Regions from separate parts of the Bacillus sp. ISL-47 genome, predicted to be linked through region 2. Evidence: riboswitches for the same ligand, from Rfam matches in the RefSeq annotation. Region 2 holds a riboswitch; each other region holds the start of a gene.

Region 1 (10,302 bases), on a different contig from region 2:
ATCCGCCCCTTTTATTGAAGCTGCCGCTGTATATGGAACGTATAGCTTGTTATATGGATTCAAGGCTGTAAAATCCATTGCCTGATCTGAGCCGGCGGACGCCGTTTGATAGATTCCGATAATTTCAAACTCCAGAACGGCCGTTTCATCCCGAGGGTTCGTGACAGTAATCTTATCGCCAACACCCAACTCATTTTCTTCCGCCAATGTCTGTTCAATCAGCGTGACATTTTTTCCGATATGCTCTTCTGTAATCCCGCTGCCTTCAACAATCGCTGAAGTTCCATCCCTAAATTCTGCAACAGAGTCTGTAAAGGCAACTCCCTGCAGGCTGACATCTCCCTGCATCATTCCGCCCGGCATGCCTCTACCAGGCTCCTGCCCTTCACCGCTTTCATCCGAGGTATCGGCATCAGCCGACTCACTTTCAATCGGTTCAAAATTGGAGGCTAGCCCAGTAGTGGATGAGTAAAAATTATAGCCTTTAATCTGCTCGTAAGAAGCTAGTTCCTCTGCCGCTTCAAGCGGAACCAGCACAGACTGGAAACGCACCCGCTCCCCTCCGCTCTGCTCGGACATCGCCTGCTCTCTCAGTTTTTCCATATCAGCCTGCAGGGTGACATCTGCACCCAGTTTTTGCCGGGCAAGATCACCCGACTTTTCGGCAGCTGTCTGGGTCGACAGTCCCGCCAGCACTAATACACAAATCACAGTAAACACGAAAATCTGCAGAATGCTTTTCCCTTTTCGTGCTTTCACACTTAAAAAAGCTCGCTTTAAAAAATTCATCTTCATTTTCCCCTCAGCCCTCTAAAAAGTTCTTTATCTCATATTCTTCAAATTTTTCTTCCAGCCATGCGGTGTATTCGTTCTGCATCTCTGTTTCAAATAACGTATTTTTGATGTCTTCTTTTACATCCTCATAGACCGCTTCTTTGGCTTCCTGCTTTTCTGCTACCTTGATGACGTGGTAGCCATATTCCGTTTTAACGGGCTCGCTGATTTTTCCCGGCTCCAGAGAGAAAGCGACTTCTTCAAATTCAGCGACCATGTCTCCCTTTCCGAAAAAGCCGAGGTCTCCGCCTGCATCTTTATTGCTGTCATCGGTCGAATATTCCGCTGCCAATTCGGCGAAGTCCCCGCCGTCATTCAGCTTCTCAATGACTTCTTTTGCCGCCTTCTCATCTTCCACTAAAATATGGCTCGCAGACACCTGTTCCTCCTGGGCAAAGCTGTCTTTGTTTTCATCAAAATAGGCTTTCATCTCCTCTTCCGAAATCTCAATCCTTGGTTCAAGCAGCTTTTTCGTTGCCAGGTAGGATTCGATATCATCCTCAAAATCAGCCATCGTCACGCCGCTTGATTCGAGTGTCTGCTTTAAAGCATCCTCACCGCCGTATGATTCCGCATAAGCAGCCTTTTCCTCGTCAATTTCTTCTTGTGTCACTTTCACATTCTCTTTCTTTACTTCCTGATCAATTACTTTCTCCGTAATCAGTGAATCCAGAAGCTCCTGCCCGTACTGGGCAACGAGCTGCTCATGCAGCTCATCCTGACTGATTTTCTCGCCATTAACGGTAGCTGCCGCGTCATCCTGTATGGTAAAAAAGATGGCTGCAGCTGTCCCGATTGTCAAAACACTGCCTAAAATCCAATATAAAACTTGCTTATTCTTCATCGTGTTCCCCTTTCCTAATTCGCTTTCTGATTACTTGTTAACGTCACTTCAGCTGTCTTCAATTCGTCCCCGCGGTAAAATTCGATTTTCACCTGATCGCCAATCGAAAAATCGCTGTATAAATGCTTGCGCAGATCCCCTGAATTCGTAATTTCCTTGCCGCCGATGCTGACGAGAATATCCTCCACCTGAAGGCCGGCTCCCGCTGCTGCCGAATCCGGATCAATATTGGCTACAATCGCTCCGCTTTTCACGCCATAAGGAAGATTGCCCAAATATTGAGGGGGCACTTCGTCAAAGCTTGCCAGTCCAATGCCAAGATACGGCCGGACCACTTGTCCATTTTCAATCAGCTGATCAATCAGCGTTTTGACCTCATTGCTTGGGATTGCAAATCCAAGGCCTTCCACTCCGCTGTCCGCGATTTTCAGGCTGTTGATTCCAACCAGCTGCCCGGCTGTATTCATCAATGCTCCTCCGCTGTTGCCGGGATTTATGGCGGCATCCGTTTGAATGACATTTAAGTTCCATTCACCTGCAGATGTGCTGACTTCAATGGACCGGTCCACCGCGCTCACGATCCCTTGTGTCACCGTTCTGGATAAATCAAGGCCAAGCGGATTGCCGATCGCCAGCACCTGATCGCCGGCTCTTAGCTTGGAAGAATCGCCAAACGGCATGGCAGCTGCGGAGATGCCTCCTTTAATTTTCAGCACTGCAATATCTGTTAGCGCATCCGTACCAACCAATTCAGCCGTCACCTTTTCACCATCATGCAGTGTCACCTGAATCTCGCTGGCATTTTCAATCACATGGTTGTTCGTCACGATATAAGCTGCATCGTCTGTCTTTTTAAAAACAACCCCAGAACCCGTACCGCTTTCGGCAGCTTCACTCGTTTGGCTGAACGGATTATTGTTTTGCTGCTGCATATTCACAACCCCGACAATGGCTTTGGAGGCTTGCTCAATGGTATCCGCCAGTGAATTGGATGAAGCAGACACTGGAGTCACGTCTAGATTGGAAGAGCTTTCAGCTTGTACACTTTCTTCCGGCACGGTCGCCAGTGGTGTGTCTTCCTGGAAATACGGAACGGCTGTCAGCGTAAGCGCCGACCCCAGCACACCAGCAGCCACGGTTGAAAGGAATCCTTTCCATACCGGCTTTTTTACCGCCCGGTTTTCTGTTCTGCTTTCTTCGTTAAAATCCGTCATAATTAAACACTTCCTTCTTATCTATTTTGAAATTGGCTTAGTTATCGTTTGCCTTACAAGTCATACTTTAAAGGCCCAATGTGTCAGGAAAATGTCAAAGGGGTATTTTCTAAATATTTTTCGAAACAACACAAAAAAGCCCAGAGATATTTGACTCTGAGCTTTTCAAGGGACAAGGGGACTGGCTCCATGTCCCAAATAATTTGAGAACGTGTACTTGTCCGCTTGTCTCTTTAAATTCCTTCCTCTTCAAGGAAAAGAAACTATTCCATAAAAAACAAAATGTGCAGGTACTCCTATAGATTATTCATAGGAATGCCGGCATTTTCCACATCGTTTCGGCAGCGATAATCCCTTCTTTTTGTGAAACTGCTGTTCTCCTACAGTAAAAATAAATCGATCACCGCAAATCCAGCATTTTAGAAGGAGGTCCTGAGGCTCATTGATTTCTAATGCTTCGCCGATACGTTTTTTTCTTTCCTGTTCAGCCTTGCCGTCCACTGGATTATTTTGCTCCAAAGCTGTTATTACTTTGGTAATTTCGGTTTGCACTTTTTTATATTCGATCTTTTTCCATAACTCCAGATAGGGAATAAAAGATTGATTGCCGGATCCTTTAATTTTCTCAAGCAGCAGGAAGATGATTTCTCTGTTCCGATCCTTTAGATACATCATATCCGGGTCTCTCTTCCCCTGTTTGATCCATTCCATCCATTCTTCTAATAGTTCATTTGTATATTGATCGGATTGAATCAGCCATCCACGTTCTGTGAATATAATCATAGGCAGCTTCCCATTATATTCAATATCCAAGAAATCATGATTAACCATACAGTCCACTTTTTCCCTGATGTCATCCAGCTTCTCCGACTTAAAATATCCATAGACAGGACACTTATCCAGTTCCAGCTCCAGGATCTTTTTCTCTCGTGAACCTTTTAAAATTTTCGTGAGTAACGTTCTTCCTCCCCTTGCGATGATTTCATCTGCCGCTCTTAAGATAACTTTAACTTCATCTTGAGATAATTGATTTGATGTCAGCTGACATCAAAATGGCATCTCCTTATCCAAAATAGCTTGCTTTGTCTTCCTCTTTTCAACTGTTTTTTCCGCAGGCTTATCATCCAGGACTTTACCAAACTTATTTTCATATAAATCCCTCACCCATTCTTTTACCGGGGTTTTCCATTGCTGATTAGGAGCAGGAATATTTTTCAACAAACTCTTTCGCGACATTCCCAATTCTTTCGCCATCTGGATGTCTGCTTCATTTAACCTGAATCGCTTTTTAGCCTCTGACCATGCTTCACTGTTCTTTTTATTCGCCATATATTTTCCTCCCTTATTTACTAAATGAATGCCGGAGGATTTCCTCGTTTTTGTTATTGATTTGTCCTAAAGGATAAAAGCTTTTTAAATGCCCATTCTCACGCAAAGTGTACAATATTATACTAACACTGTGCAATTGCAGAGAGTCAGGAAAAAAATAGTGTTTTTTTCAGGATATTGGATACTTTAAAAAAGAGTTTAAAGCAGGATGAGGTGAATTCCCTTATGATAAAAACGAGGCATTTACTATTTAATCTCTCTATAATAGTGATTCCGTGGTTATCGCTGTTATTTATAGGAAAGCGCAGTTTCAAACGTTATTCTTTTGCGGGCGTTATTATTATTATTTTTGAGATCATAAATCACATGTATGGACACAAGCGGAATTGGTGGAAGTTTTACGATAAGCGGAAATCCTTTTTTAAGGATGAACTTCCGTTTAGTATTGGTCCCTATATGCCTCTGTCCATGTGGTTACTTAAATATTCGTATGGAAACTTTAAAAAGTTTATATTGCTTAATGTTATTGCTGATGGACTCTTTGCTTTTATCATCATTGATGTACTAAAAAAACTTAAGATCATAAGGTTGAACCGATTAAATCATTTTCAATTTTTCATCTACCTTCACTACAAAGCCTATTTATTATATGGAGTACAGTATTTGTTTGAAAAAGCAAGAAAATTTAGCTGATAAGGAAACAGAGGGACAGGTCCCTTGTCCCACTGTTTCAAGTAATAATCCAGGACAGTGAACCTGTCCCCTTGTCCCTCTATGCCATTATTGAATAGTTTCACAAATATTAAGCAATCTAAACTGTGTATGGGAGGTGAAAATATTTGTCACATCAAAACAGTAAGACAGAGAAGCAAAAAACTAAATCATTAATAGATAATCAACAAGCTGCAGGTTCAGAATATCACAGAGAGCATGCTGGTAACGTTGAGGGATACGGTCAGCCGCACCCAGTTAATGGTGTTGATAATAGGACCAAAAACAATGATTAATTCTGTTAAGAGTGGACTAATTTCTAGTTCACTCTTTTTTTCACTGCTATTTAAATACGGTATATATTTTGGCCCTTTTCTAAAAGACTGTTGCTTTTAAATAGATTTTGTAGAGGAGCAAAAAAGTTTGCAAAAACAGCACTTGTTTTTAAACAAACCTGCAATAAAACTACTCCAAATATCTCTACACACTGATTTACTAAACAAATGCTCTTATAACCTATTTTGTTAAGTCATTCTGCGCCTTTTGAAGTAAAGGAATGTCTTGATGAATTCTTTTTTCGTACTTGGTCATGGCTACAGTTCTCTTTTCTATTAAAGCAGCATAAACAAAAAATCTTTTGACAGCAGGATTATCCCGTGCTAGTATTTTCTTTAAATTTAAATATTTTAAATTTTCGCGGTCATCATATCCGCCGCACCATCATCAGACAATTTCATATGAAATGCTTCAGGTGCTGAGCAAAATCTGCTCAGTTAAAAGGGAAGTCCGGTTAAATGCCGGCGCGGTCCCGCCACTGTATTGGGGAGCGACTTATCATCATGCCACTGTTTCATTTGAAATGGGAAGGGATTAAGTTGCTGTGAACCAGAGCCAGGAGACCTGCCTGTTGTATGCACTTGTACTCTACGGGTATATAGAGAGGAGTGAGGTAAGCACGTTGGGAAAACTGTAATGGCCCCAACTCTATTTGACTATGCACATTTATCTCTCTTTTCGATGAAAAGAGAGATTTTTTATTTTCGGAAAAAAATACGGGGAGTGTTTCAATATTGGCATACGTAAGGAGCTCTAACTTAGGATATCCACGGATCGGAGAACACAGGGAATGGAAAAAAGCCTTGGAGCAGTATTGGGCCGGGAAATCTGACCGGGAATATTTTTTAAAGCAAATGGAAGAATTGCGTCTGGCTCATCTTCAAAGGCAGCAGGAGCAGGGAATAGATTTGATACCTGTCGGTGACTGGAGCATGTACGATCATGTCTTGGATACAGCGTTGATGTTTGGGTTAGTTCCAAAGCGCTTTAAATATGATGGAGGCAAAGTCCCATTGGAGACCTATTTTGATATGGCACGAGGCAGTTCTTCTGCGGTTGCCTCCGAAATGACGAAATGGTTTAACACAAACTACCATTATATCGTGCCGGAATTGGACCAGATGGTACCGGTGCTTGCCGAAAACCGGCCACTCGCATTATTTAACGAAGCAAAACAAAAGCTTAACATCATCGGCAAGCCGGTGATCATTGGCCCGGTCACCTTCGTAAAACTATCGAAAGGATATAAGGAAAAAGAGTTAAACGAAATGGTACACCTTTTTGTCCCTCTTTATGCTCAAATTCTAAAAGAACTGCAGGAGGCAGGCGCTGAATGGGTTCAAATGGACGAACCGATCTTATGCAGTACTATTTCGGAAGAAGACATCGAGCTTCTTAAAGAAGTCTATGAAGCATTATGTCTTGCAGCTCCAAACATCAAAATAATCCTGCAGACCTATTTTGACTATGTAGATTATTTTGAAGAAGTTACTGCCCTTCCCGTTCATGGAATTGGGCTGGACTTTGTCCATGATGGAGGAAAGAATCTTGAAGCTCTAAAAGAGTTCGGTTTCCCTCAGGAGAAGGTGCTGGCAGCAGGTATTATTGATGGCAGAAATGTTTGGCGGGCAGATTTGGAGGACTGTTTCAATCTCCTTGATGAAATTTCTGAATACGTTTGTCCAGGGCACTTGATTGTACAGCCTTCTTCAAGCCTTTTGCATTCTCCGGTAACGGTCAGAAACGAAGATACACTCAAGACGACCATAAAAAAAGCCCTCTCTTTTGCCGATGAAAAGCTTCGGGAAATTCACATTCTTACAACTGGCTTAAATAATGGAAGAGGAACAGTTGAAAAAGACATTACCGCCAGTTCAGCTGCATTCAAGACCTTAGCTGACTCAGCTGAACGCAAGCATACGGAAGTTCAGAAGGCTATCGAAAATCTGCATACATTTAAAACGGAACGGAAAGCTCCTTATGAAATCCGCAATAAAGCACAGGACGCTGCTTTTAAGCTGCCCATTCTGCCAACGACCACGATCGGCAGTCTCCCGCAGACACAGGAAGTTCGGAAGCAGCGGCTGAAGTGGCGAAAAGGTGAACTGACAAGTGAACAGTACGAAGAATTTATAAAAGCAGAAATCAAGCGATGGATCCACATTCAGGAGGAGCTGGGTCTGGATGTGCTTGTACATGGGGAATTTGAAAGAACCGATATGGTAGAGTATTTTGGGGAAAAATTGGGGGGTTTTCAATTCACAAAATTCGGATGGGTTCAGTCTTATGGCTCACGATGTGTAAAGCCTCCAATCATATTTGGGGATGTCTTTTTCAAGGCTCCCATTACACTGAAGGAGTCCCTCTACGCCCAATCACTGACATCTAAGCCTGTAAAGGGCATGCTGACGGGTCCTATCACCATTTTAAATTGGTCATTTGTCCGGAATGATCTTTCCCGATATACAGTGGCAAATCAAATCGCCCTGGCGCTGCGTGAGGAAATCAAAGCACTTGAGAAGAACGGTATCGGGATGATCCAGGTCGATGAACCGGCCCTTCGTGAAGGCTTGCCATTAAAAAGGAAGAATTGGGACAGCTACTTGCATGCTGCGGTCCATGCTTTTAAGCTGGCTACCTCTTCCGTCCGGAACGAGACCCAAATTCATACGCATATGTGCTATTCCAATTTTAAAGACATTATCGAGGCAATTGATGCTCTTGATGCTGATGTCATATCAATCGAGACTTCCAGAAGCCACGGGGAACTGATTCAAGCCTTTGAAGACAGCACCTATAAAAAAGGCATCGGGCTTGGCATTTACGATATTCACAGTCCCCGAGTACCGAGCCGTGAGGAAATGGCCAGAAATATTGACCGCGCCCTTCAAGTCCTTGATCCAAAGCTATTCTGGATTAATCCAGACTGCGGATTAAAGACACGCAAGACCCATGAAACAATTGAGGCTCTGAAGGTTATGACGGAGGCCGCCCAGCAGACGCGAGAAAAACTGCTTACGGGTTTGCTTGATTTTAATGACTGCAATGCGGCCAAAGCCCATTCAGTGGAACGTTCGAAAACCATCCAGACAAAGCTGGTTCTTCCGCCCGACACCAATCACCTTCAGACTATATTTGGCGGCAAGGTCCTTTCTTATATAGATGAGATTGCTGCTCTGGCAGCCATGAAGCATTCCAACCACGCTGTCGTTACAGCTTCCATTGACTCTGTCGATTTTTTATCTTCTGCCACAGTCGGAGACGCGCTTAGCCTGGAAGCCTATGTCACTTCTACAGGCAGGACCTCAATGGAGGTGTATGTAAAAGTCAGATCCACAGATTTGCTGACAGGCGACAGCAAGCTGACAACCGAATCTTTTTTGACCATGGTTGCCGTAGATGAAAATGGCCGTCCGGTGCCTGTCCCAAATGTAATCCCGCTATCAGACGAAGAAATCAGGCTCCATGAAACAGCAGCTGCCCGTAAAGAGCATCGTAAAAATAGAGCGAGTATACGATAAAAGAATAAATAAAGAAAAAGGCCGTCTTTGTGTAACGGGTACTTTTACCTGTCACAAAAATCCAATATGTATATTAAAATGACCATCAATTTGTATGTGTATTTGATGGTCATTTTTTATTGATATAACGCGAATAATTATAAAAATAGGCTTGAAAATGTGGTCCAATTTGTATTTCGAAATGTAAGGTTACAGAGATTGGACTGCAAAATGCTGTGTGTTTTTTTACAAAACCTAGTTTTTCTTTGGCTCTGTAATTATTCATTGATGATTTTCGTATAGGTATGAGAATTAGTAGGCGGAGTACTTCCGACTAATGTATATAGTGGAAGCTTAAGAAGCAGAGATAAGCGGAGGAATTCCGGTTAACTGCTCTAAATAAGCCAAAATTCAAAGATTTGGATCATATAAGCGAAAAAACTCCGCTTATTCTTAAGGAAATATGGGGATTTCCCATTTTTAACGGAATTTTTCCGGTTATTTTTCAAACACAGTGAAATCAATATCTAGTTTTATAACAGTACTTTGGCCATAAAGTGCATTATACATAGGTGGCACTTTGTAATATTCTTACATAACAAAAAGCCCTGCATTTTGCAGGACAAAATATATAATAAATATGAGCAGATTTTCAAACGTATTTTTATAAAAAGTGTCAGGTATCCGAACCCTTAGTCTTTGTGCGGCCTTTTTAATGAAACCGATGATTTTCTGCAAGTTTAACCTTAAAGTCCAATTTGTATATAACATCGATAATCCGCGTCCCGATCATCTGGCAAATTATTGCATAAATAATAACTTTCCAGTCAACGACAACCCCGGTGATCAATAACAGGCTGCTGTTTATGTAAAAAAGCGTTCTGCCCGGTGCAGCACCTCTTGCTTTTGAAATAATTAAAGCCAGAATGTCCATGCCGCCTGAAGAGGCTCCCATTCGAAAAAGAATACCTACACCCATTCCAAACACAACTGCTCCGAGTAAAAGATCCAGCAGAACCGGATTTAGCGGCTCTGTTACAAGCGGAGTAAGAAAATCAATCGTAATGGAAGTCACGGAGACGCATAACAGCGTCCAGATCACACTGCTTTTTCCCAGCCACTTGGCTGCTGCCAGTAAAAGGCTCGCGTTCAGCACCCATAAAGTAACCGAGTAAGGCGTGTCCAATAAATAGTTTAATAAAACAGCTAAGCTTGCCGCGCCGCCCGACGGGATGAAATGCGGAAATAAAAAAAATGTCATGGCAATGCCCTGGATCGCAGCAGCCATTCCAAGTATCAAAGACTTATAGAGTACGTGCATAACAAAATCTCCTAACCGTTTTTTCCTTCCTCTATCTTATAATATTCTCATATAATTAGAAACCACATGATAGAATACACGTAAGAGAGGTGTGAATGATGCCCTATCAATTTGAAACAGAACGCCTTCTGCTCAGAACGATGCAAACGGCTGACCTGGATGATGTATTTCAGATCTGGGGTGATGCTCTGGTCATGAAATACTGCGGCGGCG
Region 2 (10,302 bases):
TTGCTGCTTTATTGGAAGGGATGTCAGCAGAGAGGATGGAAGAGCTTCTATCCGGCATGAAGCTTGAAGAATCCCGTATCGTAAAAAGCATTATGAAATATCCGCCTGAAACAGCAGGGAGGCTAATGACAAATCGTTTTGTCTGGATACCCCAGCTTTATACGGTCAGGGACACTGTGGAAAAAATGAAATCATTTGCTGAATACTCGGAGACAATAAACTATCTATACGTCATAGATGATGACAAAAAACTGGTTGGTGTTGTTTCTTATCGCGATTTAATCCTTGCCAATGAGAATGAAAAGATAAAGGACATTATGTACAGCAGAGTCATTGCAGTAGCAGCGGATACAGACCAGGAGGAGGTTGCAAGGCTGATCGAGAGGTACGATTTTCTGGCTATTCCCGTTGTGGAAGAAGGGCAGCTTGTTGGGATTGTTACATTCGATGATATTATAGATGTCGTGATTAGCGAGGCCAACGAAGACATTGAAAAGCTTTCTGCCTCAGGAAGGGCGATCGACTTTGATACAAAGCCTCTTGTTGCAGCGTATAGAAGGCTTCCATGGCTTATCCTTCTATTATTTATTGGTATAGTTTCGGGTACCATTATCAGCGGTTTTGAAGAAACACTATCTCAAGCTGTGGCACTTGCCTTCTTTATGCCTATGATAGCTGGAATGACCGGAAATACTGGCACTCAATCATTAGCTGTTGTCGTCCGTGGACTGATAAATAGAGATTTGGATAAAAGGCTAGTAACAAAATTGGTTATTCGGGAGCTCAGCGTCGGGATCATTATCGGAGTGACCTGTGGAATCTTAATAGCAATAATTGCATATGTATGGCAAGGCAGTTTTGTCCTGGGTTTAGTGGTTGGCACATCTTTAATTATAACTTTAATTATCGGAACTCTTGCAGGAACAGTAATTCCACTCATTTTGTACAAAATTAATATTGACCCTGCTGTTGCATCCGGACCCTTAATTACAACATTAAATGATATTTTGTCATTACTTATTTATTTTGGGCTGGCAACCATTTTTATAACAAAACTGACTTAATTTGTGTTTTCTAGCATAAAAATGACTCCCCTGCAAAAAATAAAATGAAAAAAAGCAGGGGAGTGTTTAAAAATGGATGTTAGACGTGTAAAGCAAATTCTTTCATCATCAGCAGATATTGAAGTAAAATACAACGGTGCTTCTGTTTGGATTGATAAGTTAAATGAAGATGGCCGTACAGCTACAGTTCATTTGCGCGGCCCTCTTGAAGAAAGGTCAGAAGTAGAAATTGCTGAGCTTCAAGAGCTGTAAACATTCAAAGGCCGCCAAAAAAGGCGGCTTTATTTAGTATATTTCATCATTAGATTCTTTTTCGGTGCGTTCATTTAAATATTGGTTTTCAGCCGCAGCAAAATTAACTGACTGAAGGCTGACATCTTTGTCGATTCCATATAAGTCCTTTCCGGTATCTTCCAAAAATGTTTGTTTCCTTTTCATTAAGATCGCCTCCTTTTAAAGATATGTTTCCGTTAGTATGGACAGGGAATTTGTATATCATAATAGGGAAAAATGAACAAGAACCTTTTACAGAAGTGGGAAAATGTGAAGAAAAGTAAGTAAATATTTTTAAGCAAAACTCTTTACATAGGATACGGGGGTATAATATTATTAGCTTAAGGGGGCGGATCAAATGGCTTTTGAATTGGAAAATGATGAATTATTGGCGGAGAGCTGCTGTTCCATTGACTCAGACCGGAAAAGTCACCATTCAGAAAAAGTAAAAAAGAATCTGACAACTCGTTTAAATCGGATTGAAGGACAAATACGCGGAATAAAAGGACTTATAGAAAAAGATACCTATTGCGATGATGTTATAACACAGATTTCTGCAACTCAGTCTGCCTTGAACAGTGTAGCAAAGCTTTTGCTTGAAGGCCATTTGAAAAGCTGTGTAGTAGAAAGAATTCATGAAGGCGACGATGAAGTCCTGGATGAATTTTTGGTAACCATTCAAAAATTAATGAAAAAATAAGGAGATGTTAAATATGGAAAATGTAACATTAAAAGTTAGCGGCATGTCATGCGGCCACTGTGTAAAAGCAGTGGAAGGCAGCGTTGGAAAATTAAACGGTGTAGAAAAGGTATCTGTTGATCTTGATAACGGTCAGGTACAAGTACAATATGATTCTTCATCGGTATCACTTGAATCAATCAAGGAAACAATCGATGATCAGGGATATGATGTAGAATAGTTTTTAAACGATGGAACGTGTGGTCTAATAGCACGTTCTCTTTTTTTAAAAAATTTGTCTAATTATTTTTGGTTGACACATAGGGTAGAGGGGTATAGTATATTAAGTGAAATCAAAATTATACGTCACTTAATTTAAGGAGTGGTATTTATGAGTGATGCGGCATTAAGAGAAGTTCAGCTTCCTATATCAGGCATGACCTGTGCGGCATGTTCTTCACGCATCGAGAAAGGGTTAAATAAACTTGAAGGTGTTAAGGAAGCGAATGTTAATCTTGCACTGGAAAAAGCATCAGTCAAGTATAATCCAGATGTAACATCTGTTGAAGCCTTTGAGAAAAAAATTGAGGACCTGGGTTATGCAGTTGTTTCTGAAAAAGCTGAATTTGAGTTGCTTGGCATGACCTGCGCCACTTGTTCCCAGCGTATAGAAAAAGGGCTTAATAAGATGGCCGGTGTCAAAAAAGCTGTTGTCAATCTTGCCCTTGAGACAGCGACTGTTGAATATAATCCTGAACAGGTAACTGTCCAGGACATGATAAAGAAAGTAGAGAATCTCGGTTATCAGGCCAAAGTAAAACAAGATGCAGAAAAAGATGGTGCAGATTACAGGGAGAAAGAGATCGAGAAGCAAAAAGGGAAATTCATTTTTTCCTTAATCCTTTCCATTCCTTTGTTCTGGTCAATGGTTGGCCATTTTGAATTCACACAATTTATTTATGTTCCTGATATGTTTATGAATCCGTGGGTGCAGCTCGCACTTGCAACTCCTGTTCAATTTTTCATTGGAAAGCAATTCTATGTAGGTGCATATAAAGCGCTAAAGAATAAAAGTGCCAATATGGACGTTTTAGTGGCTCTTGGTACTTCAGCTGCCTATTTTTACAGTCTATATCAATCGATTTTATCAATTGGCACGGATACTCATATGGTAGAGCTTTACTATGAAACGAGTGCCATATTAATTACCTTGATTATATTGGGTAAATTATTTGAAGCTCGTGCCAAAGGCCGTTCTTCAGAGGCTATTAAAAAGCTAATGGGGCTGCAGGCAAAAACAGCTACTGTTTTGAGAAATGGGGAAGAGCTAGAAATCCCCCTTGAAGATGTACTTGTTGGCGATATCATCTATGTAAAGCCAGGCGAAAAAATTCCTGTGGATGGCGAAATCACGGAAGGCCAGTCCGCATTAGACGAATCCATGCTAACCGGGGAAAGTGTACCGGTTGATAAATCAGTCGGCGATACAGTTATTGGATCCACAATCAATAAAAATGGTTTCTTGAAAATTAAAGCTACTAAAGTAGGCAAAGATACTGCCCTTTCCCAAATAATCAGAGTGGTTGAAGAGGCGCAGGGCTCCAAAGCACCAATACAGCGCCTGGCAGATAAAATTTCCGGAATCTTTGTCCCTATCGTCGTATCAATAGCCGTTATTACCTTCTTTGTTTGGTATCTGTGGGTTAGCCCCGGCGAGTTTGCAGAAGCCCTTGAAAAATTAATTGCTGTGCTTGTTATTGCATGTCCTTGTGCACTGGGATTAGCCACGCCAACATCCATTATGGCAGGTTCAGGCCGTGCAGCGGAATATGGAGTTCTTTTCAAAGGCGGAGAGCATTTGGAATTAACTCATGAAATAACTACAGTTGTTCTCGATAAAACAGGAACCGTAACCCACGGAAAGCCTGTATTAACGGATGTGATTGTGGAAGGGAACATGGAAGAAAACATTTTCCTTCAGCTTGCTGGTTCAGCCGAAAGGCAGTCAGAGCATCCATTGGCTGAAGCAATTGTTAAGGGAATAAAGGAAAAAGAGATAACTTTATTAAATCCTGAAGAATTCGAAGCAATTCCGGGCTTCGGAATTAAAGCAAGAGTGGACGGCAAAGATCTGCTTATCGGGACAAGAAGGTTAATGGAGAAATATGAAATAGACATTGCCACAGCAAGGGCAAAAATGGAATCCCTTGAGGACAATGGGAAAACGGCGATGCTTGTCGCGGTTGATGAACAATATATGGGGATTGTAGCCGTTGCGGATACTGTAAAGGAAACATCCAAAGAAGCGATCAAACGCCTGAAGGATATGGGTCTTGAAGTTGTTATGATCACAGGTGATAATAAGCGGACTGCCCAGGCGATTGCAGAAGAAGTAGGAATTGACGCCGCTATTGCGGAAGTTCTTCCAGAGGGAAAGGCAGATGAAGTTAAAAAGCTTCAGGAACAAGGCAAAAAAGTCGCAATGGTTGGTGACGGCATTAACGATGCTCCTGCCCTTGCGGTGGCGGATATCGGAATGGCTATTGGAACAGGTACGGATGTTGCGATGGAAGCTGCCGATATTACGCTGATGAGAGGCGATCTGAATAGTATTGCAGATGCAATCCTAATGAGTAAGAAGACAATACGCAATATCAGGCAAAACCTGTTCTGGGCTTTCGCTTATAATACGCTTGGAATTCCAGTAGCAGCTTTAGGTTTCCTTGCCCCTTGGCTGGCAGGTGCTGCGATGGCTTTCAGTTCAGTCTCAGTCGTATTAAATGCGCTTAGATTACAAAGAGTAAAATTAAATGCATAGAACGGTTAAACAATAGCAGACGGAAGGAGCTGGCTATTATGAAAAAGTGGGCTGGGGCTGCCATTGCCTATTTGATTCTTGTTATGGCAGGTTATGCTATATATGATGGATTCTTTGCCGAACCTGCGCAAGAACAGCATGAAACTGAGAACCACGAAGTAAATGAGGATGCTGAATAACATCCAAAATTAGGGGAGTAAAAGAAATAATTAGATTATTCGAAAGGGAGGCTGTTAAGTTGAAGGCAAAACTCACAATTTATACAAGGCCTACTTGACAGGATTGCCAGGCAGCGAAAGAGTTCCTTTCGCAGAATAATGTACCATATAATGAAGTTGATCTTGCCAAAGACCCAGAGAGGGAACAAGATCTTATCCATTTAACCGGCAGCCGAATTGTCCCAGCCTTTCTGTTTGAAAAAAAGAAATGGTATGGCGGAACAAAGAAAAAGCATTTTATAGGCTTTGAGATGAACCAGGACGTTATTAGAAATATGATTGAGAAAGATTGATTTTAACAAAAAGACAGAAGGAGAATTGCTCTCCTTCTGTCTTTTTTCCTAATACATTATGTCCTCCATTTTGTCTTTAGCCATTTGTTTAAAGACACTGCTCGGCATTGCTCCCTTTGTTCCATGGCAGCTCTCAAACATTTCTTTCAGTTCCTGGTTGGAAAATTCGGGGTGCATTTCCTGCATGAGCGGCTTCACTTTTCCAAAGTTCAAAAAACCTTCAGGTGATTCGTTTCCTGCTGCTAGAATGGCAGTACCTGAACCAAGAATAAGGGAAACGGAGAATATTCCAGCAATCAACCTTTTCATTTTTGAATCACTCCTTTTTTATTGCATCTTTAGATTACAGGATAATTGTCGAGAAGTTATCGAGGAATATTGAACTAAATGTGAATTGATTAATTTAAAAATTTGTAATCTAGTATTCCCTATGATAGAATTACCTACAATATATAGTGATTATTATAAAATGAAAAACTACATATAGATCGTGATTGGTGTTCTTAAATGGACTTAAAAGGGAATCCGGTGAAAATCCGGAGCTGTCCCCGCAACTGTAAGTGCAGACGAACAAAGCATGCCACTGTACAAGCCGCTTCATGGTGCTTGTATGGGAAGGGCTTTTAGTAGAGTGAAGCACAAGCCAGGAGACCTGCCAGGGCGATCGAAAGTTTCTTATCTTCGGGGATTGAGATGATGAAACGATGGTGTAATAGCTTTCCAAATAAGTACTGGTTCCAGCTATTAACTTTCGTTTGATCCGCTCATTTTCCGGGCGGATTTTTATTTTGCCATATAGGAGGAAGCAAGATGGTACATACATTACAAACGAATGCAGTCATAGAGGAGCTTAAAACAGAATTTCCGAAGCTTGATATTGACTTTTTACTTAAGAGGTCCGAAGAGATGAATCACCTCAAGGAAGAAGCGCTGTATGATCAGCTGATTTTAGAATGTTTGTCATTGATAAGTATGGATGAGCCTGATTGGACCTTTGCGGCTTCACGCCTTCTTTTAAAAAAATTGTATCAGGAAGCAGGTGAAAACAGAGGTTGTTTGCCGGAGGATTGCTACGGCCACTTTTATCAATTGATCAAGCGGCTGACAGCTCTGGAAATCTATGAAAAAGATTTATTAGATACATACTCACAGGAGGATATCAATGAGCTGGCAGCAATTATTAAAACGGAAAATGATCATTTATTTACTTATTTAGGGCTGAAAATGCTGGCAGACCGGTATCTAGCGAGGGACAGGCAGAAAAATCTGTTTGAGCTGCCGCAGGAACGGTTTATGATCATAAGCATGGTTTTAATGAAAAAGGAACGGCCGGAAAAGCGGCTGAAGCTTGTGAAGGAAGCCTATTGGGCCATGAGCGGTTTATATATGACAGTGGCCACGCCCACACTGGCTAATGCGGGGAAAAACTGGGGACAGCTTTCCAGCTGTTTTGTCGAAACGGTCGATGACAGCCTTGAGGGAATCTATGACAGCAATACAGATATAGCCTCTCTGTCGAAGAATGGCGGGGGAATCGGTGTCTACCTGGGGAAAATCCGCAGCAGAGGCAGTGATATTAAAGGCTTTAAAGGCGCTTCATCAGGTGTCATTCCATGGATGAAGCAGCTGAATAATACAGCGGTCAGTGTGGACCAGCTGGGACAGCGTCAGGGAGCGATCAGCGTTTATCTGGATGTATGGCATAAAGATATCTTCTCTTTCCTGGATGCAAAGCTTAATAACGGAGATGAAAGACAGCGTACCCATGATTTATTTACCGGAGTGTGCATCCCGGATTTGTTTATGGAGAAAGTTGAATGCCGCGGGTATTGGTACTTGTTTGATCCTCATGAGGTACGGAAGGTAATGGGTTTCTCGCTTGAGGACTTTTATGACGAAGGTGAACGGGAGGGATCTTTCCGGCAGAAATACAAAGAATGCATTGACAGCCCTCTGCTTTCAAGAGAAAAGGTACCTGCAATCGATATTATGAAGTCAATCATGAAAAGCCAGCTCGAGACCGGAACTCCCTTCATGTTTTATCGGGATGAAGTAAATAGGAAAAATACAAATTCTCAATCCGGAATGATCTATTGTACAAATCTTTGTACAGAGATTGTTCAAAATCAAAGTGTCACTAAGAGAACGGAAGAGTATACCAAGGATGGGAAGATCATGATTGAAAAGATACCTGGAGACTTTGTGGTTTGCAATCTTTCATCTATTAATCTGGCAAGAGCCTGCCAACATAATGTCCTTGAAAGGCTGATTCCGATCCAGGTACGGATGCTTGATAATGTGATTGATATTAACAGGATTCCAGTAATCCAAGGACAAATCACCAATCAAAAGTATCGGGCGATTGGTTTGGGGACATTTGGCTGGCACCATCTGCTTGCACTGAAAAAGATTCCATGGGAAAGCATGCAGGCAGCGGACTTTGCTGACAAGCTCTATGAAAAAATTGCCTATTTAACGATAATAAGCTCTATGACGCTTGCAGAAGAAAAAGGGGAATATCCAGCTTTTGAGGGATCTGACTGGGAGACTGGCGCCTATTTTGAAAAAAGAGGATATTTGAACACCAACTCTAAGTTTAACTGGACGGCATTAAAAGAAAAAGTAAAGAAAGTTGGAATCCGCAATGGATACTTGATGGCGGTTGCTCCCAATGCATCGACCGCCTTGATTGCAGGCAGCACCCCAAGTATAGATCCTATTTTTAATAAACAATATTCCGAGGAGAAAAAAGATTACCGGATTCCTGTGACAGCTCCTGACTTAAACAGCGAAACCATCTGGTATTACAAGTCTGCCTACCATATTGGCCAGGAGTGGAGCATCCAGCAGAATGCCAAAAGGCAAAAACATATTGACCAGGGAATTTCATTTAATTTTTACATCCCTAATAATATAAAAGCGGTACATCTTTTAAATCTGCATCTTAGTGCCTGGAATAATAAATTTAAAACAACCTATTATATACGTTCTACATCATCAGAAATAGAAGACTGTGAATCTTGTTCTAGCTAAGGGGAGAATCCTATGAATAAATTAAAAAAACGTCAACTAATCAACACTGCTGCACCAAATCGTGCAACTTCAATTATAAACGGGGAATGCTCTAATGTTCTTAATTGGGATGATGTCCGTTTTTCCTGGGCATACCCGAAATATAAAAAAATGCTGGCTAATTTCTGGACGCCATTTGAAATAAATATGTCACAGGATATAAAGCAATTTCCTGCGCTAAAAGAAGATGAACAAGCAGCTTTTTTGAAGATTATTGGATTGCTGGCATTGCTCGACAGCATCCAGACGGATTATGCAGGTAAGGTTGCTGATTATTTAACGGATTCGAGCCTCTCAGCACTTATGATCATTCTGGCACAGCAGGAGGTGATCCATAATCACTCTTATTCCTATGTGCTGTCAAGCCTTGTACCAAAACAAAAGCAGGATGAGGTCTTTGAATTTTGGAGGACGGAGCCTATATTAGCCGAAAGAAATCAGTTTGTAACGAATGGGTATCAGGACTTTACCGCAAATCCAAACCCTGAAAATTTGCTGAAATCGATTGTGTATGATGTCGTGTTGGAAGGATTATTTTTCTATTCAGGCTTTGCATTCTTTTATCATTTGGCAAGAAATCAAAAAATGGTAGCAACATCCACGATGATAAATTATATTAATCGGGACGAGCAAATCCATGTGGATCTGTTTGTGAAAATATTCAAAGAAATTTTGCAGGAAAATCCGGAACTCGATACAAAGGAATTGAAGGACTTTGTCCTGGGTACATTTAAGAGGGCTGCTGAATTGGAAGTAAAATGGGCTCGTTATGTGATAGGCGAGAAGACTGAAGGAATCTTGCTTTCCGATGTGGAGGCATATATCAAATTTTATGCAAATGTGCGCTGCAATCAGCTGGGCTATGAGCGTCCATTTGAGGGTTATCGTACAAATCCGCTTCGCTGGATTGTGGCGTACGAAGAAGTGGACCATGGCAAATCGGATTTCTTTGAACAAAAGTCACGGCAATATACAAAGGTACAAGTGGATAATGGATTTGACGAATTATAGATTTAGAATTTTTTCGATAAACCTTGCTGTTCTTGCAAGGTTTATTTCTATGCTCTAATTTAATACAATAGATTCAGTAGATTATATAATGAGCAGGTGCATGTATGAAGACAATTTTAATAACAGATGATGATCAGCATGTCCGTTTTTTAGTAAAGGAGCTTTTAAACAAGGAAGGTTTTCAAACCGTTGAAGCGGCAAATGGCTCAGAAGCTTTAGAACTGATGAAAAATGAATCCCTTGATCTTGCGATTATTGATATTATGATGCCCTATATAGATGGCTATAGATTAACAGAAGAGATAAGAAAATACTCTGAGATTCCTATCATAATGCTTACCTCGAAAAGCCAGTTAGAAGACAAAGAAAAAGGCTTTCTATTGGGAACGGATGACTATCTTGTTAAACCTTTTGAGCCAAAGGAGCTTTTGTTCAGGATAAATGCTCTGTTAAGAAGGTATGGAAAAAGCGAGGAAAAAAACCTGCGTTTAGGGAGCTTGCTTATCAATAAGAAAAGCTATGAGATAGAGCTGGAGGGCAAGATCTATATACTTCCTTTAAAAGAATTCGAATTGCTTCACTTTTTAGCTTCCCAGCCTAATCAGGTATTCAGCAGGGGGCAAATAATTGAACATATATGGGGCTTGGATTATGAAGGCGATGAACGCACAGTTGATGTCCATATCAAACGCTTGAGGGAGCGTTTTACAAAGGTTTCTAATGAATTCAGTATTAAAACCGTTCGAGGAATCGGCTATTCATTGGAGTATAGGCAATGAGATCTTTGTATTCAAAGTTTACACTCACCACAATCCTTATTATGCTGGCAAGCGGCCTTATTTCTTTTTGGGCATCCAATGCTTATTATCAGAAC
Region 3 (10,302 bases), on a different contig from region 2:
GCCATCCCCTTAAGTAATTCTGCCATCTGGTTCGAACTTCCCTGGCATCCGATTCCTTTAACCAATCCCGGATCCAAACCTCAATGCCCTCCAGTACAACGATTCCACTTATGTGAAAACCATTAACTGTTTCACCCTTGTAGGCGGAGACCCACTGGTACGGAATATTCTCCAAGTTATAAAATTTCTTCACCCACCCGGACTTTCCATTAAAGGCGCCGCCCGTAACAAAGTGCATCTCTCACCCCTCCTTAACTCTTCATAATTCCAAAAAAGCTCATATTCTTTTCCAAAGGGGATCTGCCATTCCCAGAATTCTTTGCCTTCAGGACCATGCTTGCTTAACAGGTACCGGATAACTCCGCTATGTGTTACAAGCGCTGCTTTCCGAATACCTTTTTCTAGTATCCTATGAATCAGCTTTTGCCAGCCCCAATCAACCCTTTCCGAAAATACCTCGTATGTTTCCCCTCCAGGCACACTTTCTGAAAAAGGATCTTTTAACCACCTTTGATAAACAGCATCATCTTTTAACTCTTCATAGGTTCTGCCTTCCCACTCGCCAAAATTAATTTCCCGCCATTCTATGCCTGATTCAAGATTATTTCCTGGAAAGAGCATTTTAGCAGTTTGCTGACATCTGCCTAAATCACTGGATTGAATCAAATCATAGCAGGCAGGCACTTCAGTAATTTTTTTCTTATCGATGGGACATAGAGGGGAATCCGTCCAGCCCAGGTACGCATATCGCTTATTGGCCTCTGTCAGCCCATGGCGAAATAGTGCAATATCCACAAAGCCATCCATAGCAAAACCTCCGTTCCTTCTACACTTGCACCCAGCACATCCCCTGTCATGCCGCCAAACCATGTTTTAACTTTTTTTGATAGAAAAAAGAAAAGCAGCACGGAAATCAGAATCATTAATAGAAGTCCAAACAGGGCTGGTTCTACTAGAAATCCTGCTGTCCCGGCCATTAGCAGCAAATAGATGGAATAGATATGCAAAGTTTTACTGGAAGCGGATTGCTGAAATAAATATCCAAGGCCTTCCTCCTTGGCGGCCTTCACCTTCAGCAGCAGTATTCCCATCATCATTTTTCCGAAAAAAGGAATCAAGGCAATTAAAAAGTAAGAGACAGACCTTGATAGATTGGCTATCTCATAGATAAACAGAAAGCGCGCCCCCAATAAAACAATTACGGATAGGACGCCAAATGCCCCTGTTCTCGGATCACTCATGATTTCGAGCCTTTTTTTCTGATCGCGATAAGAAAAAAAGGCATCGCCCGCATCCATCCACCCGTCCAAATGAATCCCTCCAGTCAGTACGATTCCTGCAAGCCAAACTGCAAATGCAGCTGCTAAAATTGAAAAAGGAGTCCATTCAAGAAAAGCATAAAGCATAAAGGCATAAAGGCTGCCCTGAAACAGTCCCACCAGCGGAAATGTTCTAATCGCCTTCTCAAGATGATCCCTGTCCATCGGAAGGTTTATCGATATCGGAATGCTTGTAAAAAATTGAAGATTAATTAATAAACCTTTAAGCCATTTCATTGGCAGTGCTCCAATGAAAGACGATTTCCTTCAGTTTCTCCCAGTCAAGATGCTTCACCATGCCCTCAGCCAGTTCATCGTATTTTCTATCGGCCACTGTACCCTCGGCCTCATGACTTTCAACGTTGGAAAGTGAATCCTCTACTGGAATATGGTGATTTTTTATGTATGGAAGGACACCCAGTACCGGCAGCTTTGTTTTATTTTCAATCCACTCGATCCCATCCTCGAACAGCTCCAGTTGACCGTGAAATTTATTAATAATAATGCCCTGCACCCGTTGTCTTTCTTCTGGAGAAAACAGCTCCAAAGTTCCGACAATGCTTGCAAACACTCCGCCCCTTTCAATATCGGCGACTAAAACTACCGGCACATCTGCCATCTCAGCTGCCTTCATATTGACGAGTTCTTTTTCTTTTAAATTGATTTCGACCGGGCTTCCCGCACCTTCCATAACGAGAAGATCGTAATCCCTGCTTAATTTTTCAAGGGCCATCTGAATTGTTTCCAATCCTGCTTGATAAAAAGAATCCTTATAGCACCTCCCCGTAACTGTTCCTATGGGGTCTCCAAGTAGAACAACCTCAGACTTCTGGTCATGCTTAGGTTTTAATAGGATGGGGTTCATCCACTCGCTTGCCGCAGTTTTTGCTGCTTCTGCCTGTAGCCCCTGGGCTCTGCCAATTTCCTTTCCCTCGTTTGTTGTATATGTAAAATTGCACATGTTTTGCGATTTAAAGGGAGCCACCCTGTATCCTTCGTTCGCAAATGCCCGGCATAGGGCAGTTGAGATCAGGCTTTTCCCGACATCCGATGACGTTCCCTGAACCATAATTCCTTTCATGCCGGTTCTCCTTTCATTTGAAGCGGAATGCCTGCCTCGATCAGAAAAGCTTTCTCAGCCTTCTCCGCCATTTTTTGATGAAGACTCCCTAATAATCTTCCATATATAAAAACAAGTTCATTTCCGCCCATAGGTTCATTCAGCACTTCATTGCTGACAACAATGAAAGCTTTGCAGTCTCGTTGAATGTGTATAATCCCCTCAAGAATATCAGCGTCTATTTGCTTTTGAACAGCCGGATCCCTCCAGCGGTCTTCCGTCAAAAACAGCTCATTGTTCAAAAGAGTTGTTAAACAGTCGAGCAAAACAATATCATTTTTGCCAAAGACCCCTGATAGCTCTGCTAACCTCGAAGGCTTTTCCCATGAAGTCCATTTTAGGCTGCTGCTTTTCCGATCCTCTTGATGCCTTTGAATCCTTGCCTCCATTTCAGGATCATTGGCTTGCCCTGCAGCAATATACTGGAGATTTCCTCCTGTCTGTTTGGCTAAATCACAAGCCAAATTTTCAGCAAAAGAACTTTTTCCGCTCCTCACTCCGCCGGAAATGAAAATCATAGATGACTCTCCCTCCATTCTCCCATCGCCTCCATTAGCCGGTCATTATTTTCCGGCGCTTTAATTGCAAATCTTAGCCATTTTCCTCTCAATCCTGGAAAGTTCATTGTATGCCTCGGAATAATTCCCTTTTCCAGCAAATATTGAAAAAGCGGCAACTGATCATCCAACACCGGATCCTTCAGCAAATAAAAGTTCACATCTGTAGATGAAACTGAGAAGTTGTGCTTTTGGTAAAAAAGGAATAGCCGCTCTTTCTCCATTTGGATCACTTCCCTTGTTAAGCGGAGATGCTGTTCACCTTCCAGACACCATTCTCCTGCTTTTAGTGCAAGAGCATTGACACTCCAATGAGGCTGAATGGCTGACACTTTTTCTATCAATTCCTCATTTGCCAGCAAATAACCAAGACGCAATCCAGGTACTGCAAACATCTTTGTCATGGACCTTAAAATCATGATAGATGGGTTATTTTTTATATAAGGGGTGATCGATTGATAGTCCTTTACAAAGTCATAAAAAGCCTCGTCAATCACCAGCAGGCAATGACGCTCCATGCATGCTTCTATTAGTTCCTTTACTGCTGATTCCGGATAATAAATACCGGTTGGATTATTCGGGTTACAGAAAAAAACAGCATCTGCATTCATAAGCTTTAAAGATAACGCTTCCATATTCAGACACCATGTATCAGACTCCAACTGATGATAGGTGATCGTGCAGCCATTTACTTTACAGGCTGCTTCATATTCTGAAAACGCAGGCTGAACAATTAGCACTCTTTTCCCTGCCATCATTCTGGCTATAAGAGAAATGAGCTCTGCTCCGCCATTGCCAACTAAAATTTGTGTATCTTTAACACCTGCAGCAAGTGCTAATTTCTTTTTTAAGGAAAGAGCATTTGGATCAGGGTAATCTGTAATAAAGTCAATAAGTGTGCCCCATCTTTCTTTTAATTCCGCCGGCGGTCCAATGGGATTAATATTTGCACTAAAATCAATCCGCTTTTCAGGCAGCGGCATATCCATCGCTGCATATAAATATTGGGGATTAGATCCGTGCGGTGGCCATTTCAATGATCATCCCTCCAGCCCATAAAATGATTAAAAACGTGAAAACTGACCGTTTCATAATAGCGATAGAATCCAAGATATGTTCTTTTTCGAGGAAAACATGATGTTCACCTATTATGGCCCGATTAGAAAGGACTCCTTTATAAAAATTAATGCCTCCAAGCTGGACACCAAGGAGTGCCGCTGTTGCTGCTTCACCCCAGCCGCTATTTGGACTTGGGTGCTTTCTTGCATCCCGAAGTAAAAGCCCCCAAGCCTCCCCCGCTGGAGTTTGTTTGGGCTTGCTGCTAAGGAGCATGCAAAACGCAGTTAATCTGCTTGGAATCCAATTGGCTGCATCATCAACAATGGCCGATGCCCAGCCAAACTTTGCATATCTCTCATTCCGATAGCCTACCATACTGTCACACGTATTGATGGCTCTGTAAATAAGAGCGAGAGGCGCCCCGCCTATCAATGCCCAGAACAGCGGAGCGGTAATGCCATCACTCGTATTTTCTGCAACTGTTTCGACCGCAGCCCGAACAACTCCGGACTCATCCAGGCAATCAGTGTCCCTTCCGACAATATAGGAAAGTTTTTGGCGCGCATCTTCTATATCGCCCTTTCTTAATGGCTCATATACAGCCACAGCTGCTTCTTTCAGGCTCTTTTGGGCAATCGCTGCTGAAATAAGGATGCCTTCCGCCAGAATGCCTGCAATCGGATGAATCTTATAACAAAAGCTGGTAAAAAGCACTGAAATCCCGGCTACTATAAACAAAACGATTCCCAGCATGGCGACTCCTTTTAATCTTTTGCAGTTCCCTTTGTTAAGTGCTTTTTCGAGTGTATGTATAAAAGAACCCATCCATCTGACCGGATGCGGCCAATCTGGAGGGTCCCCAATCAGCAAATCTATTACATATGCTAAGATAATGGCGAACAAATGATAAATAATCATTGTTTAATCCTTCTTTTCGAGTTCTGAATTGCTTCAGCTGTACATTCATATACACCTTTCCCAACGACTTTACCAAGAGGTGTAATGGTGCCGGCATATTCCAGCTTTTCTCCCTGTTGTGTGGCAGCAATCAAAATACTATCAGTAGAGGTGCCAGTTGCAATCGTACCTGTTACAGCATCCATTACCTGCTGGTCCTGCATGGCCTTCGTTTTCGCTTCGGTGGCTGTCATAATACATTGGATAAAAGCTTCCTCTGTCATATTCCCATTGACAAAAACCCACGTATTGATTGTGCCTGGTGTCATGTGATAGGAGTGCTCCTTGCTTCTGGAGGCATCTATTGCATTTCCGACTCCTGCGGTTACAACAATATAAACAGAGAAATCCTCGTCCTCGTAAAGCCGGCAGCTAAAATCCTCCAAGTAAACGGCTGTCATCATTCCTACTGTTTCACCAGGTTCAAACCCCTGCTTCTTAATATAGTCTGCCATTTCCAACCTATGGTCACTGCAATCATAATCCTTGCTGACATGCCTGTTGACAAAGTTCCGATTCCAGCCAGTCCCCGATCCAACAACCCCAGAGGACATGGTTCTCATAGGAATGGGTGATTGAAGGATCAGCATTTCCTCACTTTGCTGCAGCAAACTTTCATCAATACGAATAAGTTTCTGCTCATCTGCTGCGGTCTTTTCCGGCACCAGCACCATTTGCGGGGCAGGCACTCTCGGGTGCGGCTGCTTTTCAATCCTTGTTTTATAAACATCCCGGATCCGCTCCTCTTTTAAAACCTCATTTGGAACGTGATCAATATTGATTTCACCATTTTCCAAAAGCAAAAGGCGATCGCAATATAATCCAGCCAGATTCAAGTCATGAAAAATAGAAATAACCGTCAGCCCGCAGTCCTTTGCCCAGGTTTTTAATAAATCAAGGAGCTCCTTTTGATAGCTGAGGTCAAGATGGTTGGTTGGTTCATCCAGCAATAAAATCTCAGGATTTTGTGCGAGGGCCTGGGCCAAAAACACCCGCTGCCTTTCTCCTCCGGACAGCTGCTGGATATCCTGATTCTGAAACTTGGATATCCCAGTTTGTTCCATGACGCGGTTCACTGCTTCTTCATCCTCTATTGACCAGCTTTGAAACCAGCCTTTTTGATGGGCGTATCTTCCGAGGGAAACCGTTTCTTTGACCGTATAGGAAAATGCTTGTGAGGAATGCTGGGGCAGGACCGCTATGATTTTTGCAAGTTCCTTTGGAGAGTAGTCCTTAATCGACTTGCCCTTAATCATGACGTTCCCGGAGCTTACTGGCAGTATTCCGCTTAGCATCTTCAGCAGTGTGGTTTTTCCGCTTCCATTGGGGCCTAATATTCCAAAGAGCTCTCCTCTTCCCACTTCAAATGACACATTTTTCACTATGGATTTCCCGGCATATCCCCCGAACACTTTTTGAACGCTAAGCATATTTAACCTCTTCCTTCTGTCCGTCTATTCATTAATATGATGGCAAAAACAGGTGCCCCAATTAAAGCAGTAATGACACCAATAGGCAGCTCTGTTGGCGCAATAATTGTGCGGGCCACGAGATCAGCCATAATCAGGAATCCTGCTCCTGTTAAAATTGAAAGCGGTAATAAATGCCGATGATCCGGCCCCCATATCAAACGGGTAAGATGGGGAATCACAAGCCCAACAAATCCAATGGTCCCTGAAACAGCAACTGCTGCACCCGTTAAAATCGAACCGGCAATCAGAATCATCATCTTTCTTTTTTGCACATTCACCCCAATATGCTGGGCCCTTTCTTCCCCAAATGACATGGCATTCAATTCATTACTGTTCATCAAAAGGATCAAAGAACCTATCAAAAAGAACGGAATCATGATTTTTATATAAGCCCAGCCCCGCATGGAGACACTTCCAAGCAGCCAGCTGATAATCTGCCTTAACTCTTCCCCCGTCAGCGCAATCATCAGGGAAATAAGGGCACCTAAAAAGGAACTGAAAATGATGCCTGTTAAAATAATGGTCTCAACTTTCATGGACCTTTCAATCTGCCTTGCAAAAAGCAGGACAATAAAGATCGTCAAAAAAGAAAATAAAATACTCAATAATGGCAATGTAAATATTCCTGCTAGCGGGATGGAGATATTAAAAAACAGGGTTAACACTGCTCCAACCGATGCACCGGATGAAACCCCGAGTGTATATGGATCAGCAAGCGGATTTCGCAGCAGCCCTTGAAAGGCGGCTCCCGCAATGGCGAGAGACGCTCCCACAAGACCTGCCAGCAAGACCCGTGGCAGCCGAATGCTCATGACAATATTTGTGTGCATAGGATCTGCCGCTTCAGTTGGAATCAAACGGAAAACCTCTGCGGCAATCACCTTTATAATGGTCATAGCCGGAACATTTACAGTTCCTATCGATACGCCAAGCAGCATCGCAAAAATAAGAAAAGCAGCGGCTGCTATATAAGCTAAAACCTTATTATTTAAATGTTTCAGGGTAAACTGCTCTGGCAAGTTCCTCTACTCCTTCAATAATCCGCGGACCTGATCTGGTAACCATATCTGAATCCACATCGGTAACGTGCTCATCTTTCACAGCGCTGACATCCTGCCAGCCGTCACGATTTACGACTTCTCCCACTGGGTCCTCAGTATAGTATCCATAAGTAGTTACGATCACATCCGGATTCCGCTCTACAATCGTTTCCGGATCAATTTTTACCCAGCCTTCTTCCGTTACAGCATTCTTTGCATTGATGGTGCTAAGCATTTCATCCATAAAGGTATTTTTGCCTGGTGAGTAAATCTCTGGAGCCGGAGCTACTTCTACATAAACTGACTTTCTGTTCTCCTCTTTAATTTGTGCTGCTTTAGCTTTTATTTCCTCAAGCTTTTTCTTCATGTCTTCCACCAGGTTTTCCGCTTCGGCCTTTTCACCGGATGCTTCCCCAATCATCATGATGGACTCAAATACCTGGTCAAAATTCTCGGCATTGTTTACAACCAGCACTGGTATCCCGGCATCCTTCAGCTGCTGCAAGCCTGCGGCAGCCAGCTCTGCAGTAGACTCATGGGCCAGCACAAGTTCAGGGCTTAAAGAAATGATCTTCTCAACATTAAATTCCTGGCCGCCAATCTTTTCTTTCTCAGTTGCTTCTGACGGGTAATTATCAAAGTCGGAAACTCCTACCACTTCTTCTCCCAATCCTAATTCAAAAGCAATTTCCGTATTGCTTGGAATCAGGGATACGATTCTTTCAGGCTTTGATTCAATAACTACTTCTTCATCAATAGCATCCTTTATCGTTACTGGAAAATCAGTTTTTTCCTCCCCAGCAGACTGTTCTTCCTTAGCGGAATCATTCTTCTCAGGCTGCTCAGCACTCTCACCGCAGCCAGCCAGCACTCCTGCAGCAAGCAGCAAAGCCGCCAACAACGAATAAAACTTCCTCATCCTTCATTCCTCCCATACATTTCGACAAAATTCGGGTGGTACCTGGTACCAAAAAAAAAAACATCTCCTCGAATGGCAAGGAGATGTTTGTGTGGTCATAATTCTCAATTATGTATGAAGAAAAGATGGCCGGACCAAACACCTCCCTATCCTCGTAGGTTTAAGGGTGCTTAAGAATCAGGCAGGTCTCCTGGCTCATGGTCATTGCCGTTCTGCACCTTCCCATACGCATATGTACAGTGGATTTGCAGACGGCTCCCATTTACAGTGGCGGGACCGCGCTGGATTTTCACCAGCTTCCCTATTAAGTCTTCAAAAGAATAATAGCCAATGGCCCTTACTCTCTTTAAGAAGACACCTGTTCTTTCGTGCATATATAATTTTTCTATTTCCGATTATACACCATCCAGCTTAAAATGTAAGAGAAATTTGCTGAATGTTGTAAAAAAGTTCAGCATACTATCGGGAGTAAATCTTCCATTCTCTTGTTTTCTTATCGAACACAATCTTCGCTTCACAAGGCTCCTTCACGATCGATTCATATTCGTCATACATATCATCCATATTGGCAAAATCGCCTATTAACCAAATAGGAATTTCAATTCGTACCCGATTCTGATCGATGTCCTTTAACGACAGCACTGCCCCTTCTTTCATTAATGGCTTCAGTGAAAGAAGGACATCTCTTGAAATAGGCGGATACGTCTTTTTCTTTTTAATGCCGAGCAGCGTTTTTTCGACTTTCATTTGCCCCATTTTACCCGGGATCACTTCTCCGAGCATCCGGTAAAAATCATTCAAGTCCCTGTAATAGGTACGATTAAACCAGCCGTCATCAATGGCAAGGTACACATACCGATTACTCAAATAATTGTAAAACGGCGGCTTTAAGTGCTCTTTTACATGGCCAATATAAAGAAGCTCCGCGATTGCCTGGCCGGGAAGCTCATTTACAGCCTCCTCTTCCTCAAAATCGATCCAGCAAAAATCGCCATAGCCGTAAACATCCTCTTCCACTAACCTTCCAAGCTTGTCTCTTGACACGTAATCGAACATCGTATGCATATTGTAATCGCCATGTTCATAACGGTGCTTCAGCAATAGCAGATTATTAATCGAATCTGAAAGGGTTTGGACAAACTCCGCAAATTCAATTCCATATGTCATAACATACTGATCCTGTTCATTAAGATGGATATAAATGAGATCACGAATAGCATGATTTCTTTTTTTCAATGGCGAAACCTCCGAACCGTTAACAAGAGTAGGATATAAAGAAAAGCGCAAGGCGCCCGCCTATGAGGAACGCAGGAAAAAATGCCACATCCTCTCAAACGCTAACGCTTTTAGTAAAGTAAATTCTATCGAAGTATTCCTTCTGGAGCTGGACAGTTATCGAAAAAGACAGCTTCTGACTATGAAACTGTCTGTTTTCACATACGTGTATTTTCTCTTCTCTTATTGTAGCAAAAATATTTAAAAATATCTTTCCAGTTTAGAAAAATATTATTAGGTCTCCCGTTTAATTTCCATATACCCGCCTCCTGCACTATTTCAAAGTAAGCAAATCAACAAACTTTATTTATGGAATGCAAGAAACTATCTTAAGCTTCAATTCGTCTAACATATAGAACAACAAATGAATCTACGTCCAAACAGCCATTGTAAGGGGTATTTTTCTTTGTTAGGATAAAAATGTAAAAAGGTAGAGAAACCAGGTGTGTATGAATGGATCAAACTAAAAGATTTTCAGATCGAATTGATTGGACGCTATGCTTTCTATTGCTTCTATTTTTTTTAATAAGCTGTATCGCTATATATAGCGGGCAATCCTCTGAGCAATATGCTGGCAATTTTGT

Evidence for each region. Region 2 has a riboswitch for cobalamin ahead of J7I93_RS17605 (ribonucleoside-diphosphate reductase subunit alpha). Riboswitches for the same ligand answer to the same signal wherever they lie in the genome.
Region 1: another riboswitch for cobalamin. It lies ahead of metE (5-methyltetrahydropteroyltriglutamate--homocysteine S-methyltransferase); the one in region 2 lies ahead of J7I93_RS17605 (ribonucleoside-diphosphate reductase subunit alpha).
Region 3: another riboswitch for cobalamin. It lies ahead of J7I93_RS13345 (ABC transporter substrate-binding protein); the one in region 2 lies ahead of J7I93_RS17605 (ribonucleoside-diphosphate reductase subunit alpha).

Annotation. Positions count from the first base shown of each region.
Region 1 is NZ_JAGGQS010000054.1:24,322-34,623, reverse strand. It holds gene J7I93_RS18420 (ABC transporter permease) at 1-789, opposite strand, end outside; gene J7I93_RS18415 (peptidylprolyl isomerase) at 803-1,678, opposite strand; gene J7I93_RS18410 (S1C family serine protease) at 1,693-2,892, opposite strand; gene J7I93_RS18405 (RQC-minor-1 family DNA-binding protein) at 3,196-3,870, opposite strand; gene J7I93_RS18400 (hypothetical protein) at 3,940-4,221, opposite strand; gene J7I93_RS25245 (hypothetical protein) at 4,447-4,914, shown strand; gene J7I93_RS18395 (hypothetical protein) at 5,061-5,228, shown strand; cobalamin riboswitch at 5,665-5,854, shown strand; partial or broken gene metE (5-methyltetrahydropteroyltriglutamate--homocysteine S-methyltransferase) at 6,003-8,285, shown strand; gene J7I93_RS25240 (acyl-CoA thioesterase) at 8,334-8,789, shown strand; gene J7I93_RS18385 (YitT family protein) at 9,481-10,089, opposite strand; gene J7I93_RS18380 (GNAT family N-acetyltransferase) at 10,185-10,302, shown strand, end outside.
Region 2 is NZ_JAGGQS010000051.1:1,430-11,731, forward strand. It holds gene mgtE (magnesium transporter) at 1-1,064, shown strand, start outside; gene J7I93_RS17565 (H-type small acid-soluble spore protein) at 1,137-1,316, shown strand; gene J7I93_RS17570 (hypothetical protein) at 1,350-1,502, opposite strand; gene J7I93_RS17575 (metal-sensitive transcriptional regulator) at 1,696-2,037, shown strand; gene copZ (copper chaperone CopZ) at 2,051-2,257, shown strand; gene J7I93_RS17585 (heavy metal translocating P-type ATPase) at 2,408-4,834, shown strand; gene J7I93_RS17590 (hypothetical protein) at 4,873-5,013, shown strand; partial or broken gene J7I93_RS25220 (glutaredoxin family protein) at 5,127-5,345, shown strand; gene J7I93_RS17600 (hypothetical protein) at 5,394-5,654, opposite strand; cobalamin riboswitch at 5,824-6,018, shown strand; gene J7I93_RS17605 (ribonucleoside-diphosphate reductase subunit alpha) at 6,156-8,378, shown strand; gene J7I93_RS17610 (ribonucleotide-diphosphate reductase subunit beta) at 8,391-9,428, shown strand; gene J7I93_RS17615 (response regulator transcription factor) at 9,533-10,207, shown strand; gene J7I93_RS17620 (HAMP domain-containing sensor histidine kinase) at 10,204-10,302, shown strand, end outside.
Region 3 is NZ_JAGGQS010000038.1:3,055-13,356, reverse strand. It holds gene J7I93_RS13390 (bifunctional adenosylcobinamide kinase/adenosylcobinamide-phosphate guanylyltransferase) at 1-238, opposite strand, end outside; gene J7I93_RS13385 (histidine phosphatase family protein) at 190-807, opposite strand; gene cobS (adenosylcobinamide-GDP ribazoletransferase) at 765-1,556, opposite strand; gene J7I93_RS13375 (cobyric acid synthase) at 1,543-2,400, opposite strand; gene J7I93_RS13370 (bifunctional adenosylcobinamide kinase/adenosylcobinamide-phosphate guanylyltransferase) at 2,397-2,957, opposite strand; gene cobD (threonine-phosphate decarboxylase CobD) at 2,954-4,033, opposite strand; gene cbiB (adenosylcobinamide-phosphate synthase CbiB) at 4,008-4,973, opposite strand; gene J7I93_RS13355 (adenosylcobinamide amidohydrolase) at 4,970-6,442, opposite strand; gene J7I93_RS13350 (iron ABC transporter permease) at 6,445-7,422, opposite strand; gene J7I93_RS13345 (ABC transporter substrate-binding protein) at 7,469-8,443, opposite strand; cobalamin riboswitch at 8,607-8,792, opposite strand; gene J7I93_RS13340 (hypothetical protein) at 8,903-9,679, opposite strand; gene J7I93_RS13335 (FtsW/RodA/SpoVE family cell cycle protein) at 10,172-10,302, shown strand, end outside.